2 regions of the Cellulomonas algicola genome follow, and region 1 is predicted to be linked to the other one. Evidence: riboswitches for the same ligand, from Rfam matches in the RefSeq annotation. Region 1 holds a riboswitch; the other holds the start of a gene.
The links. A riboswitch is a leader RNA that binds a small molecule or an ion and turns the genes downstream of it on or off. The one in region 1 is predicted to bind cyclic di-GMP.
Positions count from the first base shown of each region.

Region 2: another riboswitch for cyclic di-GMP. It lies ahead of KOV94_RS13040 (glycosyl hydrolase); the one in region 1 lies ahead of KOV94_RS11275 (BldC family transcriptional regulator).

Region 1 is NZ_JAHKSJ010000013.1:150,405-157,892, forward strand. It holds gene KOV94_RS11240 (STAS domain-containing protein) at 58-438, shown strand; gene KOV94_RS11245 (rhodanese-like domain-containing protein) at 444-875, opposite strand; gene KOV94_RS11250 (cysteine dioxygenase) at 872-1,420, opposite strand; tRNA gene KOV94_RS11255 (tRNA-Asn) at 1,857-1,929, opposite strand; gene KOV94_RS11260 (hypothetical protein) at 2,003-2,512, opposite strand; tRNA gene KOV94_RS11265 (tRNA-Ile) at 2,572-2,645, opposite strand; gene KOV94_RS11270 (DUF1206 domain-containing protein) at 2,765-3,574, shown strand; cyclic di-GMP riboswitch class I at 3,652-3,726, shown strand; gene KOV94_RS11275 (BldC family transcriptional regulator) at 3,742-3,957, shown strand; gene KOV94_RS11280 (TetR/AcrR family transcriptional regulator) at 4,072-4,614, opposite strand; gene KOV94_RS11285 (YhgE/Pip domain-containing protein) at 4,653-6,575, opposite strand; gene KOV94_RS11290 (AAA family ATPase) at 6,613-7,368, opposite strand.
Region 2 is NZ_JAHKSJ010000015.1:197,883-205,370, forward strand. It holds gene KOV94_RS13025 (VOC family protein) at 1-20, shown strand, start outside; gene KOV94_RS13030 (glycoside hydrolase family 26 protein) at 87-1,565, opposite strand; gene KOV94_RS13035 (glycosyltransferase) at 1,555-3,117, opposite strand; cyclic di-GMP riboswitch class I at 3,471-3,545, shown strand; gene KOV94_RS13040 (glycosyl hydrolase) at 3,686-5,503, shown strand; gene KOV94_RS13045 (nucleoside deaminase) at 5,532-6,017, shown strand; gene KOV94_RS13050 (APC family permease) at 6,119-7,488, opposite strand, start outside.

The DNA of each region.
Region 1 (7,488 bases):
CGGCGGTGTCGCGCGTCGCGTACGACGGTGCCCGCGTCGAGTCGTCATACTGGGCACGTGACGTCACCGACACGCCTGGACGGCGCAGACGCCCCGCAGGACGGCCTTCGGGTCGACCCCGAGCACCCGCACGTGCTGCGCGTCGACGGCGACGTCGACGTCGCGTCCGTCCTCGACCTCGCCGACGAGCTCGGCGTCGCGCGCGGCGAGCTCGGTCCGACCCTCGTCGCCGCCGGGGTGCGCGAGATCGACCTGACCCGGGCCACGTTCATCGACTCCTCGGTCATCGCGGTGCTCGTGACCGTCGCGTCCCACCAGTCGTCGCGCGTCCCGCTGCGCGGCGCGTCGGGCAGCCCGCTGATGGCGCTCGAGGCCTCGGGCGTCGTGTCCATGTTCGACCGGGACGGCGAGGGCGACCGGGACGACGCCGCCCGCTGAGCCGGTCAGGCGTGCACCGTGCGCGCCGTCCCGCCCACGGGCACCCCGGCGGTCGGCAGACCCGCCGCTCGCCACGCGCTGAACCCGCCGTCGACGTCCGTCGCCCGGTGCAGCCCCAGGTCGGCGAGCGACGCCGCCGCGAGGCTCGACGTGTACCCCTCCGAGCACAGCACGACGACCTCGACGTCGTACCCGGTCGCCTCGGGGATGCGGTGCGCGCTCGCGGGGTCGAGCCGCCACTCGAGCACGTTGCGCTCGATGACGACGGCGTCCGGCACCTCGCCCTCGGCCGCCCGCTGCGCGGCGGGGCGGATGTCCACGAGGAGCGCACCGCGCTCGACCGCGGCCCACGCCTCGTGCGGCGTGAGGCGGTGCAGGCGCGCGCGAGCCTCCGCGAGGACGTCGTCGATCGTGCGGCGGCGCACCGCGGCGGTCACGCGTCCGTCTCCGGCTCGTCGGTGTCGACGGTGCGCGTCGGCACCAGCACGCCGTCCGGCCCCGCACCCCAGTAGGTCACGCGGGTGAGCGGGGGAGAGTAGGCGTGGATGCTCACGGCCGGCTCCGTCCCCGCGTTGACCACGTCGTGCAGATCACCCGGCTCGACCGTCTGGGTGCGCCCGGCCGCGAAGCCCTGCGGGACGGGCGCGCCGTCGTCGCCCGGGCGGAGCTCGGTCAGGGTGCCCGCGGCGACGGTGAACGCCGCGGACGACCGACCGTGGTCGTGCAGCTCGGTGCCCTGCGCGGGCAGCCACGTGAGGAGCCACACGTCGACGCCGGCCGGTGCGTCGAGCCGGGTCCACCACCGTCCGCTCTCCTGGAAGCGGACGAGCGGACGCCAGCGGTCCGGGCGCGCCGCGATCGACCGCACGAGGTCGGCGAGCTCCGCGGTGCGGAGCGTGCCGGGTGCGGCGGCTGCGACGGGTGCGACGCGCGGGGCGGGTGCGGTCGCCGTGGTGGGCGGCAGGGTCAGGTCGAGGGTCATGGTCGTGTCTCTCCGGTGCGTCGAGAGGCCGACGCGGCGGCTGCGCGCAGGAGGCGCACGCGTCACGGCGTCGACCGGGGGCTGCTCCGGCGTGGTCGCCGGTGGATCAGGACGGGCAGCAGCGGCGACAGCGACACGACCGGCGCGCGAGGGCCGGCGACGCGGGGACGCGGACGGAGGAGGACGTCGTGGTCGGCACGGGTGGGTCCTTCCTCTGGGCGTCGACGGGCGGGAGACGACTCGCTCCCGGCAGGCGGCAGACGTCACCACAGCGCTGCTCGCAGGGCAAGGGGGAGCGGCGCACTTCCCACGATCCGGATGGCACGGCGTCGCGCGCAGGCGTGGGGCGGCCCTGCTGCGCGGCCGGGGCGGAGATGTGGCGGTACGACGAAGGCCCCCGCTCGGCGTGGTGCCGGGCGGGGGCCTTCGTGGGAAGCTCCCTCGACTGGACTCGAACCAGTAACCGTCCGATTAACAGTCGGATGCTCTGCCAATTGAGCTACGAGGGATCGCGCGGGAAGAAACTCTAGCAGCCGTCGGAGGGTGCTCCGGACCACCCGAGGCGCCCGGCGGCCACCCGCGTCAGCGGGGCAGGCCGACCGCGTCGCGCGCCTCGGCCTCGGCGACGTCGAGCGCCGCGGAGACGACGGGGTCGTCGACGTCCACGCCCGCGTCGCCCAGCACCTGCGTGAAGATCTCGCCCTCCTCGTCGCGCCGCAGCGCGAGCCGGACCTTGCCGCCGCCGGGCACCGTGACGGGCACGGCGTGGACGACCGACTGCTGCACGCGCTCGCGGAACGTCTGCGTGAAGCCCACGGACGCGGAGTCCTGCGCGAACGGCAGGCGCGACGTGCCGCCCCAGACCCAGGTGACCGTCAGCACGCGCGTCGCGGGGTCGAGCGACCCGCGGTCCACCTCGCTCCAGGGGACGCGGGCGACCTTGCCGTCCTCGAGGAGGTGCAGCGCCCGACGGGACGCGACCGCCCACCGGCCGTCGCTCAGGTGCGCCTCGACGAGGACGCGGTCGCCGGGGCGCAGGTCGAGCAGCGCGCGGTCCGCCGCGGGGAGCCGGCGTCGACGGGAGAGAGCCACCGGGCAACGGTACCCGCGCGGGGTGCGGCGCCCGCGCACGCGCGGGGAGGGACGTCGGGTGGGGCAGGTGGGGCTTGAACCCACGACCCACGGATTATGAGTCCGCTGCTCTGACCGGCTGAGCTACTGCCCCGAGGCGGAGCCCAGGCTACGGCAGTCCCCTCCGGTCGCGGGGGTGCCCGTTCGCTGCCACGATCCGACGCGACGGAGCACGGGGGACGACCGGGGGGAGAGCGGGGTGGTGAGGCGCAGATGAGCGGGAACACGACGCACGCCGAGCACGGCTGGGAGCTCGCGGCGCGGGCCGGGTACGCGGTGAGCGGGGTGCTGCACGTGCTCATCGGCGTGCTGGCCCTGCAGGTGGCGGTCGGCAGCGGGAGCCAGCAGGCCGACCAGTCGGGCGCGCTGGGGACGGTCGCGTCGACGCCGTTCGGCGGCGCGGCGCTGTGGTTCTTCGTGGTGGCCTTCGCGGCGCTGGGCGCGTGGGAGGTCGCCAAGGCCGTCCGCGGTGCGCCGCCCACGTCGGGTGGTGGCGCGCAGGGCTCGCGGACGAACGGGTGGCGTGCCAAGGCCGCGGGCCGCGCGCTCGTCTACCTCGCGCTCGCGGCCGCGTCGTTCGCGTTCGCGCGTGGCGGCGGCACGTCGAGCGAGCAGCAGACGGCCGACCTCACGTCGCGCCTCATGTCCGCGCCCGGCGGTCGGATCCTCGTCGCCGCCGTCGGCCTGGCCGTCGTCGGCGTGGGCGCGTACCACGTGGTCAAGGGCTGGAAGAAGAAGTTCCTGGCCGACCTGCACCGCCTGCCGTCCGGGACGGCGGGCCGCGTCGTGGAGCGTCTGGGCGTGTGGGGCTACGTGCTCAAGGGTGTCGCGCTCGGCGTCGTGGGCGTGCTGTTCGTCGTCGCGGCAGCCAAGGCCGACCCGCAGGCGGCGGGCGGCCTGGACCAGGCGCTGCACACCCTGCGCGACCAGCCGGGCGGGCCGTTCCTGCTCGGCGTCGTCGCGCTGGGGCTCGTCGCGTACGGCGGGTATGCGTTTGCCCGTGCGAGATACGGGCGGCTCTGAAGTTCACCCGTTTGCCGCACGCAACTGACGCGGAGTTTCTTGACTAACTGTCCAGAAACGGTCATAGTTCTTGTTGTCAGCGACAACGGCAAACCCGCCGCAAGGTGGGGACGCAAAGCCACGGGACCCACGAGGTCAGCCGAGCTACCGAACGACAGGAGATGACCATGGCTGTGACCACCGACGCCCCCCTCACGCAGGGTGCCCTTCTCACCCCCGGCGAGGTCGCGGTCCTGTTCCGCGTGGACCCCAAGACGGTGACGCGCTGGGCCCAGGCCGGCAAGCTCTCGGCGGTCCGCACGCTGGGCGGGCACCGTCGCTTCCACGAGGCCGAGGTGCGTCAGCTCCTCCAGGGCGTCCCCACGCAGCGCGCGGGCGAGTGACCTTCCGCGGCTGCGCCGCGACCTGCACGACCCCGGGACGCCGGCGGTGACACCAGTCGCCGCCGGCGTGCTGCTGTGTCCGGGCGTGGGGTGACGCCCCACTCGGCGGTGCGGTCAGCGGACCGTCGTCAGGACCGCCGACCGCACGTCCTCGAGCGAGCGCTCCGGCTGGAACACGAGCCACTCGAGCCCGGCCACGACCGTGGCACCGAACAGCGCCGCCGCCGTGAGCGACGGGTCCCGGTCGGGCCATGCCGCCGCGACGGCACCGGCGAACACCCCCATCGCGTCGTCCCGCAGCGCGCGGATCGAGTCCTGCCACTGCCGGCCCGTGCGGAAGACCTCGGCGACCATGACCTTCGCGAAGTCGGGGTGGTCGCGGACCTGCGTGAGCAGCTCGGTGACGAGCGCGTCGACCGCGTCGGTGCCGGTCAGGCCGTCGGCGGCCGCCCGCAGCGCCGCGGTGAGCCGCGCGACGCCCTCGGCGATGATCGCCTCGAACAGCTCGGCCTTGGAGCCGAAGTTGTAGAACACCGACCCCTTCGCGACGCCCGCCGCGGCGGCGATGTCGTCGACGGCGGTCGCGGTGTAGCCGCGCTCGGCGACGAGCGCGAGGGCCGCGTCGACGATGTGCCGCCGGGTGTCGGTGGTCCGCATGCGTGCAGCCTCCCAGAACGTGCGCCCGCGGGCGCCGGTCAGATCGTGAGTGCGGGGTGCAGGCGCGAGAGCGTCCACGTGCGCATGCGCCCCGCCCGCCACGACGTCACCGCGAGCGACGCGACGAGGAGCGTGACGAGGTAGGCGACCGCGGTCCAGAGCCGACCGTCGGGGTTACCCGTGAGCAGCGCCCGCAGGCCGTCGACGCCGTAGCTCATGGGCAGCAGCGGGTGCAGCGCCCGGAAGAACGCCGGCGACGTCTCGACCGGGTACGTGCCGCCCGCCGACGCGAGCTGGAGCACGAGCAGCGCGAGCGTCGCGATGCGTCCGGCGGCCGTGCCCAGCAGCGCGAGGAGCATCTGCTGCACCGCGAGGAAGGCGGCGACCACGAGCACGGTGAACGCGAGCGCGCCGACCGGGTGCGTCGGGGTCAGCCCGACCCCCACCCGCAGGACGGTGAGCAGCACCACGACCTGCACGATCCCCATGACGAGTGCGGGCGCGTACCCGGAGAGGGCCGCACGGGCGCCGCGCGCGGGCGTGGTGAGCGCACGCGGCGGCACCGGCCGCAGGATCATCCACGTCACGACGCCGCCGAGGAACAGCGCGAGCGGCAGGAAGAACGGGGCGATGCCCTCGCCGAACCCGGCCGCGGTCGCGCGGTCCGTCGCGTCGAGCCCGACAGGCTCGGCGATCGCGGCGGCACGTGCCGCCCGGGTGCTGTCGTCGTCGGCCGGGACCTGCGCCGCGCCGTCGTCGAGCGAGCCCGCGAGCGTGGCCGTGCCCGCGCCGAGCTGCCCGGTGCCGTCGACCAGCCGGGACGCGCCGTCGGCGACGTCCTGCGCGCCCGACGCGACCTGCGCGGTGCCGTCGGCGAGCGTACGCGTGCCGTCGCGCAGCGACCCGGCGCCGGCGGCGACCTGCGCGGTCCCGTCGTGCAGCGCAGCCGCACCGTCGGCGACCTGGCGGGCGCCCGTGTCGAGCGCGTCGAGCTGCTGCCGGGCCGCGGCGAGGGTCGCGGCGTCGGGCAGCCGGTCCGCGGTCGACGCGAGGTGCGCGAGGATCTGCGCGGCGTCGGCGTCGCCCGCCTGCGCGCGTGCGGTGAGGTAGGCGGTGAGCGTCTGCAGGTCGGCGGGCAGCCCGGACACGCCCGCGACGAGCCCGTCGACCTGCGCGGCCGCGGCGTGCACCCCGTCGGCGACCTGGGCGCTCCCGGTCGCGAGCCTCCCGGCTGCGGTGTCGGCCTGCGTCGACCCGTCGGCGAGGCGTGCGGCGCCGTCGCGGACGTCGGCGGCCCCCGACGACGCCTGCTCGGCACCGTCGGCCAGCTGGCCCGCGCCGTCGGCCAGCGTGCGTGCGCCCGCACCGAGCTGGTCCGCTGCGTCGCGCAGCCGGACGGCACCGTCGGCGGCCTCGGTGAAGCCGTCGTGCGCCTGCGAGAGCCCGACGAGCACCGCGTCGACGGCCTGCTCGCCCGCGGTCGCCGAGACGGCCGCCGTGATGCGCTCCATCGCGGTGCGGCCGAGCGACGTGACGAGGAACGAGTTGGCGTCGTCGTAGGCGACGTCGATGCGCGCCGAGCGCGGGGAGTCGCCGCCGGCGGAGACGAGGTCGGCGGAGAAGTCCGCGGGCACCGTGACGCTGAAGTAGTAGCGGCCGGAGTCGACGCCGTCGGCCGCGTCGGCGGGGTCGGTGACGACCCAGTCGAGGCGGTGCTCGTCGACGAGCCGGTCGACGAGGTCGGCGCCCGCGTGCACGGGCTCGCCGTCGCGCGTCGCGCCCGCGTCGGCGTCGACGAGCGCGACGGGGATGCGGTCGAGGTGCCCGGTGGGGTTCCAGAACGCCCACAGGTACAGGACGCCGTAGAGCAGCGGCACGACGATCATCGCGACGACGGCCAGGCGGGGCAGCGTGCCGCGGCGGAAGCGGCGCAGCTCGGTGCCGGCGGTGAGCGAGAGCATGACGGTCCTCGGGGTGCGGTGGGTGACGGGAGACGGGTCAGAGGGGGAGCGCGACGACGGTCGGCGGCGTGACCCAGCGGGTGCGCGTGACCTCGTCGGCGCTCGCGCACGCGGCGACGACCGTGAGGCCGCCCGCGGCGAGCCGCTCGAGCCGGGTCCAGACGACCTGGCGGCGGGCGTCGTCGAGCACCTGGTCGACGTCGTCGACCACGAGCAGACGGGGTCGTTGCAGCAGGGCGAGGCCGAGGCGCAGCAGCATCGCGTCCAGCTCGTCGAGGTCCCAGGCGACGGTGCCCGGCGCGGGCACGGGGCGGTCGCCGAACGCCGGCGCCAGTGCCTCGTCGAGCGTGCGCCGGGTGAGGCGGGGCTGGCGTCGGTACCAGGGGCCGAGCCAGGCGAGCCGCTCGCGGACGAGCGCGCCGACCGTGACGGACTGGTCGAGGTCGTCGATCCCGCCGAACCCCGCGATCGCCGCCGCGCTCTGCACGGCGCGGCGCTCCCGCGGCAGGTGGTGCCCGAGCACGTCGAGCCGTGCGTCGGCGTCGGGGACCATGCGGCCGGCGAGCGTGAGCAGCAGGCTCGTGCGACCCGAGCCCTGCGCGCCCTGGACCAGCACGAGCACGCCCGGCGCGACGTCGAGGTCGACGGGTCCGAACACGCGTCCGCGCGGGCCGTGCAGGGCGAGGTGCCGGGCGCGGACGACGGGCGGCTCGGGTGTCGCGTCGGGCGCGGCGGGGCCGTCGCTCGCGGCGCCGGGGGTGGGGTCGGTGCCGATCTCGGCGGAGGCGGTCATGTGGCGGGTTCCCTTCTGACTGACCGGTCAGTACAAAGGTACGCCCGCTTCGTCGGCTTGTCGGCGCCGTGCGGTGTCTCGCTCCTCACACGCCGCCTCCGGACGGCCCTGGTCCGCGGC
Region 2 (7,488 bases), on a different contig from region 1:
TCCCGGCCTGGCGCGGCTGACGCGCGACCGTCGACAGACGACGACCCCCGACCCCGGCGGCGGACCGGGGTCGGGGGTCGCGTCGGTCACGGTCGGGGCAGCCCGATCCCGGTGCGGGCGAACCCGTCGGCGGCGGCGCGCAGCGACTGCGGCGACGAGTCGAGCCGCCAGTCGTTGGTCGAGCGGCCGCTGCCCTCGCCCGACGTGACGGCGAGGCTGAACCAGCCGATGCCGATGATGTCGCTGTTCTCCGGCCGGGCCAGCCCGTCGAACAGGTTGCTGATCCACTGCGCCTTCTTGCCGCCGCGCTCGGTCGCCCCGATCTCCGCGAGGAAGATCGGCTTGCCGGGTGCGGCCTCGCGCAGCATCGGCAACGTCATGGCGTACGTGTCGTCGAAGGTCGGCACGGGGTCGCCCGGGCGGTAGTAGCCGGACATGCCGACCCAGTCGACGTACTCGGGGCCAGGGTAGAACTGCCGCGGGTGCGGCTGGCTGGGGATCTTGTTGACGCGGTTGGGCGCCCACAGCCACACGACGAGGTCGTTCGCGCCCTCGGCCTCGAAGATGTCGTGCACGTGCCGCCACATCTCGACGTACTGGCCCGGCTTGTTGCCGTTGACGGACCCGCCGTCCCAGCCGCGGATCTCCGACCACGGGTACCACGAGCCGTTCATCTCGTGGTCGAACCGGATGACGAGCGGCAGCCCGGTGGCGGTGATGTCGCGGGCGTACTGGTGCAGGTAGTCGTCGAACGCGCCCCCGATGATGCGGCTGAGCGAGAACTCGGGCACGTCGCTCGTGATCGAGCCGATCTGGCTCTGGCTCTCCCACGTCAGCAGGGGGATCTGCCCGCGGCTCCACGCGGCCTGCACGGCGTCGGGGCGGAACGGGGTGTCCCACGACTGGAAGTAGCCGCTGACGTTCGCGTTGCGGTTGACGGCGGCCTCGACGCCGTTGAACTCGGCGTAGTCGAACGGGCTCTGCGTCGTGTAGAGCCCGAACAGCTGGCTGGCGGCGAGGATCTGCGACTTCGTCATCGACGCGGTCACGGGCGGTGGCACGTAGCCCTTGGGGTTCTCGACCTTCCAGGACAGCTCCTGCACCTGCCGGCGCAGGTCGGCGATCTTCGCGGTCGTGTCGACGGCGGCGGCGTTGTGCCGCTCGCGCGTCGCCTTGAGCTCGCCGTTCACGACGTTGGCGGTGTCCGCCTGCGCGGCGGCCTCGGCCTCGGCGCGACCGAGGGCCTGCTGGGTCGCGACGAGCTCGGCCTGCAGCGCGTCGAGCTGTGCCTTGAGGTCGTCGGCGCGGGCCTTCTGGACGGTGTCGAGCACGGGAGGCCGGCCACCGGTGAGCTTCTCCTCGGCGGCGGTGAGCTGGGTCTTGAGGTCGTCGGCGCGGGCGCGCTCGGTCTGCAGCGCGACCTCGGCCGCGGAGGGCCCTTCCCAGAAGCGCTGACCCTGCGGCGTGGACCACGCGAGGCCGGTGACCAGCAGGAGCGCGACGACGAGGGCCGCACCGCTGATGCGCTGACGTCGGCTGAGGCGGAACAGGCGGTCAGAGAACATACGCGAGGGCCTCCACGCTGAGCAGGGCACCGCCGAGGAGGTAGGGCACGGCGGCCTTCGGGTTGAGACGGCGTCGCCGGGGCGGGGGAGCCGGGTGCGTCCGGACGTACGTGAGCGTCTCGGTGCGGCGCGCGGCCCGGGTCTCGGCCGCCGTCCGGGTCCCCTGCGGACCGTGGCCCGGGCCGCCGGCGACCGGGACCCCGGACGGCGGGGTGTCGCCGACGGACGGCAGGGCCGCGTCGATCGGGCGCCCGGCGTCCGTGCGCAGCGCGTCCTCGGCGACGTCGAGCACCCCGTCGGACGTGTCCGCGGAGTAGGCGTGCGCCCGGGTGCCCCACGACGCGACGTGCGCCATGCGGAAGAACCCGAGCAGCCGGATCGGCATGAGGAAGAACGTCGAGAACACGATGTACGCAGGCAGCAGGAGCAGGTCGCGCGGGACCTCCCGCAGGTGCCGCATCTGCCGCAGCGCCATCGACAGCCAGCTGGCCGCGACGACGAGCCCGACGAGCAGCACGACGCCCTGCCACCCGGGCCGCAGCTCGAGCAGCGGCGTGTAGAAGTTGTAGCCGGTCGCCGCGAGCGTGCGGTACAGGCCCCCGGCCCACGTCCCGAGCAGCAGGAACGGCAGCAGGATGTCCATGACGAAGAAGAACCCGAGCACGGGGGCGTGCCCGGTCATCCAGGGCAGCATCCGCAGGGTGTTGTACTGGCTGCCGCGCGCCCAGCGCAGCTGCTGCTTCGCCATCTTGCGCAGCTTGAGCGGCGCATCGGTGTAGACCAGGCTCGTGTGCTGGTAGACGGTCCGGTACCCCTGCTTGAGCGTGAGGTTCGTGAGCGTCCGGTCGTCGGAGACCTCGAGGAAGATGCCGAGGAACTCCTCGCCGAGGAACTGCGGCATCGCCCGCACGAGGACGTCGCGGCGGAACGCGATGGTGCGGCCCGGCAGGCACCCGACCTGGCCGAGCGCGGACTGCGCGGGCATCGCGTACAGCGCGCGGCTGTTCTCGAGCCAGTCGGCCCAGCGGGTGATGAACTTGCGCCGCGGGTCGAGGATCCGCTGCCGGGTGGTGACACCGCCGACCTTGGGGTCGTTGAACGGCTTCACGAGCTCGGTGAGCGTGTGCGGCGTCCAGATGGTGTCGCTGTCGACGAGCGCGATGATCTCGCCCGTCGACACCTCCACCCCGATGGCAACCGCATTCCTCTTCCCGGCGACCGGGGTCCAGATCCGGCGCACTTCAGGAAAGTCGTCGCAGACGGATTCCAGCGCGGTGTTGCGCGGTCCGTTGATGACGACGACCACCTCGTGGGGCTGCTGCTCGGTGATGCGGCGCAGCACGTCGTGGAACAGGTCGAGCGGTTCGTCGACGACCGGGATCACGACCGACGTGGTCGCGTGGCACGGCTCCGTCCACGTGCGGTAGCGCGCGGAGAGGACGACCTTGACGAGCCAGATGAGCCAGACGAGAGCGGTGAACAGGGCGAAGAGGTAGATCTCGAACGGGGCGTCCGAGAGCAGGTCACGGACCTGCAGCAGGAAGATGAGCACGCGGGAGCTCCTCGTGTCGAGGCGTCGGCTTCTTCAACGCGGCGGGCTTCGGGGTCGCGCGGGGTCGGCGGCGAGGACGTCGCGGGGGAAGGGCGGCTCGACATCGAGCGGTGAGGCGGCGCGGCACGCGTTCGGAGTCCCCCCGGTCTCCGAGCAGTCGTGCGGCGCCGGATCCCGTTTTCGGGAGCGGCCAGGTCCGGCGTACCGGACAAGTGCTCACAGTTTCCACGAGTCGCCCGTGAAGGAAAATACCCGTCCACAAGTTGGTCACTACAGATATGACTGGATGAACAATCGTCTAGGACTTACGTCCTATATACATGTCCAGGAGTGTGCTCGTACGCTTGTTCGGTCAGCGACAAGGGCAAACCTGCCGCGAGGCAGGGACGCAAAGCCATGGGGCCCTCGAGGTCCGCCAGGCTGCCGAACGACTCAGGGGGCTCCTCACTTGCGCACGTCCACGCCCGTTCCGGGCGCCATCACCCATGCCCGGACCCACCCGACCGGCCGTCTCCGGGGCACCCGTGCGTCCCGGCCCGGCACGACCCGCCGCCGCGCCGTCGTCGTCGTGACGACCCTCGTCGCCGGCCTCCTCGGCACCGGCGTCGCCGCACCCGCGACCGCCGCCGAGCCCGCGCCGGGCGACGCCGCCGCGGCCCTCACCCCGCAGGACGGCCTGCTCTTCGGTGCGTTCGTCGCCAAGGGCGCGACCACGCAGGAGGAGGCCGTCGCGACGTTCGAGGACACCGTCGGCCGCAAGCTCGACACCCAGCGCCTCTACCGGCAGTGGGACGAGGACCTGCGCGCCGGTGGCGTCGCCTCGGCCGTCGAGCGCGGCCGCACGCCCGTCCTGTCCGTCGCGACCAAGCGTGTCGACGGGACCAAGGTGAGCTGGGCGTCCATCGCCCGCGGCGACCAGGACACCACCATCGCCGCCCAGGCCGCGACCGTCGCGGGCCTCGGCGTCCCGCTCTACCTGACCTTCCAGCACGAGCCCGACTACGCGACGGGCTACGGCACGGCCGCCGAGTACCGCGCCGCGTGGCGGCACTACGTGCAGGTCTTCCGCGACAAGGGCGTGAGCAACGTCGTCTGGACGTGGATCGTCACGCCCACGCCGTTCGCCGCGAACGCGACGACGACCGCCGACGCGCTCTACCCGGGCGACGACGTCGTCGACTTCGTCGGGCTCGACGTCTACAACTGGAACGGCTGCAACCCCGGCGGCCCCAGCTCCTGGCAGAGCGTCGCGACGCAGTCGACGGCGGCCCGGGCCTTCGCGCAGAAGCACGGCAAGCCGATGATGGTCGCCGAGTGGGGCTCGGTCGAGGACCCGACGAACGCGCAGCGCAAGGCCACCTGGCTGCGCGACTCGATGACCACGTGGACGAGCTGGCCGGAGGTCAAGGCGGTCCTCTACTTCCACCAGCAGGGCAGCTGCCCGTGGTGGGCGGACTCCTCGTCGACGACGCTCGGCGCGTTCCGGTCGATCGCGGCCGACCCCTCCGCCCGCACCCGCACCACCGCGTGGCTGCGCGTGTCCGCGACGCACGGCGCCGCACCGCTCGCCGTCACGGTCGACGCGTCCCGCTCGTGGGCGGCCGGCTCGGTGCCCGGGGCGGGGATCGCGTCGTGGACCCTCGACCTCGGCGACGGCTCCGCACCCCTCACCGGCACCGGCACGCCGCCCGCCACGGTGAGCCGGACGTACGCCGCGGGCACCTTCGCGCTGCGGCTCACCGTGACCGACACCGCCGGCCGCACCGCGACCGACCGCGTGTCCGTCGAGGCCGCACCCGTGCCGACGGTCACCGTGTCGGCCAAGGACGTCACGACGACGTCCGCGACGTCGCAGGCGCTCGTCGACCTGCACGGGTTCGCGGGCACCGTGCGGTCGGAGTGGGGCACGACGACCGCCTACGGGACGACCGGCCCGGTCACGTCCGTCCCGGCGGTGTCGTACGCGAAGGCGGTCAACCAGCCGCTCGGGACGCTGCAGCCGAACACCACCTACTACGTGCGCACCACGACCACGACGCCCGCGGGCACGACCGTCACCACGAGCAGCTTCGAGACCGCCGGGAAGCCCACGTCGTCGAAGCAGTGGACGTCCGGCACGACCGCGACGTCGACGACGTTGGTCGCGCAGGTGCACCCGCACCGGCTCGCGACCACGGCGTGGATCGAGTGGGGCACGACCACGGCCCTCGGCCAGGCCTCCCCCGTGACGTCGGTCGCCGCCCTCACCTACGAGAAGTCGGTGTCGAGCGGGCTCGTCGGCGGGCTCGCGCCGAGCACGACGTACTACTACCGGGTCGTCGCGCAGAACTCCGCGGGCACCCTCGTCGGGCCGATCGCCAGCGTGAAGACGCCGCGCCTGTCCTGACCGCCGGCCGCGGCCTAGGGTCGGCAGCATGGCCGTGACCGACGCCGACCTGGTCCACCTGCGACGGTGCGTCGCGCTCGCGCGCGAGGCGCTCGACGACGGCGACGAGCCGTTCGGCTCGGTGCTCGTCGACGCCGCCGGGACCGTCCTGCTCGAGGACCGCAACCGCGTCAAGGACGGCGACCAGACCCGGCACCCCGAGCTCGAGATCGCCCGCTGGGCCGCCGCGCACCTCCCGCCGGAGGAGCGCGGCGGCTGCACGGTCTACACGTCGGGCGAGCACTGCCCCATGTGCGCCGCCGCGCACGGGTGGGCCGGGCTCGGGCGGATCGTCTACGTCGCGTCGAGCGGGCAGCTCGTCGCGTGGCGGCGCGCGTGGGGGCTGCCGGCCGGGCCCGTCGCGCCGCTGCCCGTGAAGTCCGTCGTCCCCGGGGCGGTCGTCGACGGGCCCGCCGAGGCGCTCGTCGACGCGATGTGCGCGCTGCACCGCGAGCACGCGGACCGGTCGCGCTGAGCCCGGCCGTCCGCGCGGGCCGGCGCCGCCCGCGTCGACGTGACGAGGTCGTCCGACGTGGCCGTCGCCGGCCGCGTCGACCGTGAGGAGGCCGTCCGACGTCAGGCGCGGGACGTCGGGGCCGCCGCCTCGCGGCCCGTGCGGTCCGTGCGTCCCACCGCCCAGCGGTTGACCAGGTACAGCACCACACCGATCGCGAGCAGCGCGCCCGCCCGCACGTAGACGGCCGGGTCGCGGCCCGTCAGCGGTGACGCGAGGACGAGCGACACGACCGCACCCGCGACCGGGGCCCACGTCGGCGCCCGGAAGGTCGGTCGCTCCGCGTCGTCGCCTGCGGCCGGGTCCTCGTCGCGTGCGTCCGCGCCGTCGTCCGGCCGGCGCCGCAGCACCAGGACGGCGACGTTGACCGTCGCGAAGACGAGCAGCAGGAGCAGCACCGTCGTGTCCGCGAGCCCCGCCAGGTCGCCCGTCGCCACGAGCGTCAGCGCGATCACCACCGTGAACGCGATCGCCACGTACGGCGTCTGCCGCCCGCCCACGCGCCCCAGCACGCGCGGCACGATCCGCTCCTGCGCCATCCCGTAGACCAGCCGCGACGCCATGAGCATGTTGATGAGCGCCGTGTTCGACACCGCGAGCAGCGCGATCACCGCGAACAGCGCGGGCGGGAACGTCAGCCCGGCGACCTTGACGACCTCGAGCAGCGGTCCCGTCGACTCCGCGAGCACGTCGGTCTCCACGAGCATCGACGACGTGAACGCGACGCCGACGTAGATGAGGCCCGCGACCGCGAGCCCGCCGAACAGCGCGCGCGGGAAGTCGCGGCGCGGCGCGTGGCACTCCTCCGCGAGGTTCACCGAGTCCTCGAACCCGAGCAGCGCGTAGAACGCGAGCGCCGTCGCGCCGAGCACCGCCATCCACGCCGACCCGTCGGTCTCCAGCACGAACGCGCGGCCCGGGTCGCCCTCGCCCGTCAGCAGCGCCCACGCACCGATCGCGAGGATGACCAGCAGGCCCGTCGCCTCGACGATCGTCAGCACGACGTTGACGCGCACCGACTCCGAGATCCCCAGCAGGTTCACGCCCGTGATGAGCAGCAGGAAGAACCACGCCGCGACCAGCGTCGGCACGGACACGAACTCCGCGAGGTAGTCGCCGCCGAACGCCCGCGCGGCCGCGCTCGCCGACGTGATGCCCGACATCATCACCGCGAACGCCACGAGGAACGTGAGGAACGGCCGCCGGAACGCCCGGTTCGCGTACAGCGCCGCACCCGCCGCCTGCGGGAACCGGCCCACGAGCTCCGCGTACGCCGTCGCCGTGAGCGTCGCCAGCACGAACGCGCACACGAACGGCAGCCAGATCATGCCGCCGACCTCCGCCGCGACCTTGCCCGTCAGCGCGTAGATGCCCGCGCCCAGGATGTCGCCGACGACGAACAGCAGCAGGACGCGTCGGCCGATGGTGCGCC